DNA from 2 places in the Novosphingobium sp. AAP1 genome. Region 1 is predicted to be linked to the other one. Evidence: predicted binding sites of a transcription regulator. Region 1 holds the regulator's gene; the other holds the start of a gene.
What was found. Region 1 encodes LexA, which represses DNA repair genes until DNA is damaged. Its sites were predicted from a motif close to GTTCCNCNCTTGTTCT; they were not measured.

Region 1 (2,202 bases):
GCCCGGCCAGGCCGTGCGGATCAGCACCGGCGCGGCCATGCCCGCAGGTGCCGATTGCGTGCTGCTGCAGGAAGACTGCGCGCGCGATGGCGCCGCGCTCGCCCTCACCGGCACCCCGCCGCAACCACCCTCGCGCCATATTCGCCCGGCAGGCATGGATTTTGCCGCGCAAGACCCGCTGTTGCCCACCGGCACGCGGCTGGGCGCAGCGCAGATCGCGCTGGCGATTGCTGCCGGGCATGGCCACGTGCCAGTCTGCCGCCGCCTGCGCCTGGCGGTGATCGACAGCGGCGATGAACTGGCCGCAACCGGCCACGCCTTGGCCGCGCACCAGATTCCGGCCAGCAACGGCCCGATGCTCGCCGCGATGGCCGCCGCCCTGCCGGTGGACGTGCAGCGCATCGGCCCGGTGCCCGATCGGCTCGATGCCCTGGCCGCCGCGCTCGATAGCGTGCGCGAAGCTGACATCATCGTCACCAGTGGCGGCGCCTCGGTCGGTGATCACGATCTGGTTCGCCCCGCGCTGGAGGCAGTGGGCGCGCGCATCGATTTCTGGCGCGTGGCGATCAAGCCGGGCAAGCCGCTGCTGGTGGGGCAACGCAGCGCCAAAGACCGCGCCGCGCCGCAGGTGATCCTGGGCCTGCCGGGCAACCCGGCCTCGGCCTATGTCACCGCGCACCTGTTCATGCTGCCCCTGCTGCGCGCCGCGCTGGGTGCCGCCCAGCCACTGCCCAGCCCGCTGCACATGCCACTGGCCCAGCCCATGCCGGCCGGTGGCGGGCGCACCGAATTCCTGCGCGGCCATTGGGATGGCGTTTCCGTCACACTCGATCCGTTGCAGGATTCCGGCGCGATCGCCCCCATTGCCCGCGCCAATTGCCTGGTGCAGCGCGAGGCCGGCGCGGCGATGCAACCGGAAGGGAGCAAGGTGCCGATCTATCTGCTCGAATTTGGCGGATTTGCTTGACGGGTTCGGTTTGGTTGCTTATTCGTTCCGCATTCGTTCGCCATAGGAGACTTGCGGATGCTCACGCGCAAGCAGCACGAACTGCTCTCGTTCATCCAGACGCGCCTTGATGATTCCGGCATTTCGCCTTCGTTTGAAGAAATGAAGGAAGCGCTCGATCTCAAGTCCAAGTCTGGCGTGCACCGCCTGATCTCCGCGCTGGAAGAACGCGGCTTCATCCGCCGCCTGCCCAACCGCGCCCGCGCCCTCGAAGTGATCCGCGAACCGGAAAGCCTGGCGACCAAGGCCGCCGCGCGCACTCCCGCACCGCGCCCCACTGCCCCCGCGTCCACCACCCCGCGCCCAGCGCCAGTGGCCGCGAACGACGTGATCGAAATCCCGCTCCACGGCCGCATCGCCGCGGGCGCCCCGATCGAGGCGATGGAGGGCTCCGCCATGCTGCCCGTGCCCGCCGCCCTGCTCGGCTCTGGCGAGCACTACGCGCTGGAAGTGTCGGGCGATTCGATGGTCGACGCCGGCATCCTCGACGGCGACTACGCCCTCGTGCGCCGCACCAACACCGCCCGCGACGGCGAAATCGTCGTCGCCCTGGTCCGTGGCGAGGAAGCGACTCTCAAATACCTCCACCACGAAAAAGGCCGCATCCGCCTCGACCCGGCCAACGCCGCCTATGACCCGCAGTTCTACGCGCCCGACGAAGTGGAAGTGCAAGGCAAGCTGGCGGGGCTGTTGCGGCGGTATCATTGATGGGTTGCTTGAGGAACTGCGCTGAGTGAATGCGCATTTGCGCACAAGCCCTTCAACGGTCTAATGTTGGGCATGATTGGTTGGTGGGCAGCGGTTGATCTGGAAAGCCTACCTCGCTTTGCGCATGCCCCACTGTTCAGGATCGATAATCTGCAATTTCTTCAAGTGGGACAAAGGCATCGTCCCGGCACGGTCTGCTGAACGACAGCTACAGCCAAATCCGGCCGCTTGTGGGGCGATGTCCCATTCTACCGCCTATGGCGCTAATGTTGTGGATACTGACAGGGGGCTGGGACCTGAACGCCTAAAGCGAACGCGGGTCATCCCATGGTGACTATGCCTGCATCCTTAGAGCTCGAAGCACTCTGCGCTCCGACTTCTAAGAACGTCGGCGCCGCCAGATTTTGCCAACAAATTCACGAGCTTCTGCGAGCTCGACATCCGTTTCCAAGCCCTTGGTTTCTAAAACTTTCTCCACGAACCCTGGC
Region 2 (2,202 bases), on a different contig from region 1:
AGCGCCGCCAGCGTGTTGCGCGCGCGGGCCGGCAGTTCGTCGGTATCGGTAATGTCATAGGCGGCGCGCAGCAGCGGCACCTGGTTGGCGCGGGCAAAGCGGAACAGCTTTTCCAGCGTCTTGTCGCCCAGGCCGCGCTTGGGCGTATTATAGATCCGCTCGAACGCCAGATCGTCTGATGGCTGCCCCACCAGGCGCAGATAGGCCAGCGCATCGCGGATTTCGGCGCGCTCGTAAAAGCGGAAGCCGCCAACGATGCGATAGGCGAGGCCGATCTGGATGAAGCGGTCTTCGAACTCGCGCGTCTGGAACTGCGCGCGCACCAGGATCGCCACGCGATCGAGCGGGCAGCCCTCGCGCTCGAGCCGCTCGATCTCCTCGCCCACGCGGCGCGCTTCCTCGGGCGCGTCCCACACGCCGATCACGCGCAGCTTGTCGCCGCCGTCGCGCTCGGTCCACAGCTGCTTGCCCAGCCGTTGCGCGTTTTCGGCGATCAGGCCCGATGCCGCGCCCAGGATATGCGGGGTGGAGCGATAGTTCTGCTCCAGCCGGATCACCTTGGCGCCGGGAAAATCCTTTTCAAAGCGCAGGATGTTCGCCACTTCCGCGCCGCGCCAGGAATAGATCGACTGGTCATCGTCGCCCACCACGCAGATATTCTTGCGCACTTGCGCCAAGAGCCGAAGCCACAGGTACTGCACCGCGTTGGTGTCCTGGTATTCGTCCACCATGATATAGCGGAAGCGGTCCTGCCAGCTTTCCAGCACATCGCGGTGCTGGCGGAAGATCACCAGGATATGCAGCAGCAGATCGCCGAAATCGCAGGCGTTGATGGTGCGCAGCCGGTCTTGATAGAGCCTGTAGAAATGCGCGCCACGGCCATTGGCATAGGCTTCGTTTTCCCCGGCATCGAGATCATCCGGTCCCAGCCCACGGTTCTTCCAGCGATCGATCAGCCCGGCGAGCTGCTTGGCCGGCCAGCGCTTGTCATCCACGCCTTCGGCCTGGATCAGCTGCTTGAGCAGGCGCAACTGGTCATCGGTGTCGATGATCGTGAAAGAGCTGGTCAGCCCGACGAGTTCGGCATGGCGGCGCAGCATCTTGGCCGCGATCGAATGGAACGTGCCGAGCCACGGCATCCCTTCCACTGCCGGCCCGATCAGGTGCCCCACGCGCTCGCGCATCTCGCGCGCGGCTTTGTTGGTAAAAGTCACGCACAGGATCTGCGACGGATAAGCCAGGCGCTGGCGCAGCAGATTGGCCAGGCGCGCGGTGAGCGCGGCGGTCTTGCCGGTGCCGGCACCCGCCAGCATCAGCACCGGGCCATCGGTGGTCAACACCGCCTCGCGCTGCGGCGGGTTCAGGCCTGACAGCCAATCGGGCTCGTTGCCTGCAAGGGGGCCGGAGGGAGAGTGGGGAGAAGGGGGGGCAAAGCTCGTCACGGTGGAACAAGTAGGGAACCGGGTGCGCAGGCGCAAGGCGGATTTGCCCATTCGCTACCGCCCAACGCCTCGGCCAAAGCAGCCCATTCATCTGTCATACATCAACAAAAATCACCGCTTGCCGCACACACGGGGCAAGTCGAGCGTCTGATCGACACAATATCACGTCTGGCCGAATGCGCGGAAACGAAATGACAGGATCGGGCGTAACTTGGGCAATTCGGATCTTTGGAACAGGAGAAGATCTCCATGCGAAAGATGATTTTCATCAGCGCTCTGGCGCTCTCGACCGCTTCGCTGCCCGTTGCTCTCCATGCTCAGGCAGCAGCCAGCCCGCCGGCTGCCGCAACCCCGGCTGGTCCGTTCTCGATGACGACGGAACAGAAGGGCCAGTACGACGGCTGGCCGGCCGATCTCAAGGCCAAGTATGATGCATGGCCGTCTGCCCAGCAGGAATACTTCTGGTCGCTGAATGCGGACCAGCAGAAGGGCTGGTGGGCGATGAATGACACCCAGCGCGGCCAAGTCTATGCCATGACGCCTGACCAGCGCGCCCAGATCTGGCCGTCGATTGTGGCCCAGGTTCAGGGCCGGGCGTCGGCTTCGGCATCCGCTTCGGCAGCGGGCAGCACCCCGCCGGCTCCCACCGCTGACTCGAACAGCAGTGGCATGTCGGGCGGCATGGCGGCCAACACCGCCGCAGCGCCTGCCCCGGCCCCGAGCGGCGATACCGGCATGGACAGCGCAGCGACGGCCAGCA

Region 2: the regulator LexA is predicted to act here: its motif matches at 1,446-1,461, upstream of IP65_RS12330 (ATP-dependent helicase).

The regions. Positions count from the first base shown of each region.
Region 1 is NZ_LJHO01000002.1:134,605-136,806, reverse strand. Features, by position in the region: gene IP65_RS04590 (molybdopterin molybdotransferase MoeA) at 1-967, shown strand, start outside; gene lexA (transcriptional repressor LexA) at 1,025-1,714, shown strand; gene IP65_RS04580 (ATP-dependent endonuclease) at 2,094-2,202, opposite strand, start outside.
Region 2 is NZ_LJHO01000005.1:106,757-108,958, forward strand. Features, by position in the region: gene IP65_RS12330 (ATP-dependent helicase) at 1-1,442, opposite strand, end outside; gene IP65_RS12335 (hypothetical protein) at 1,692-2,202, shown strand, end outside.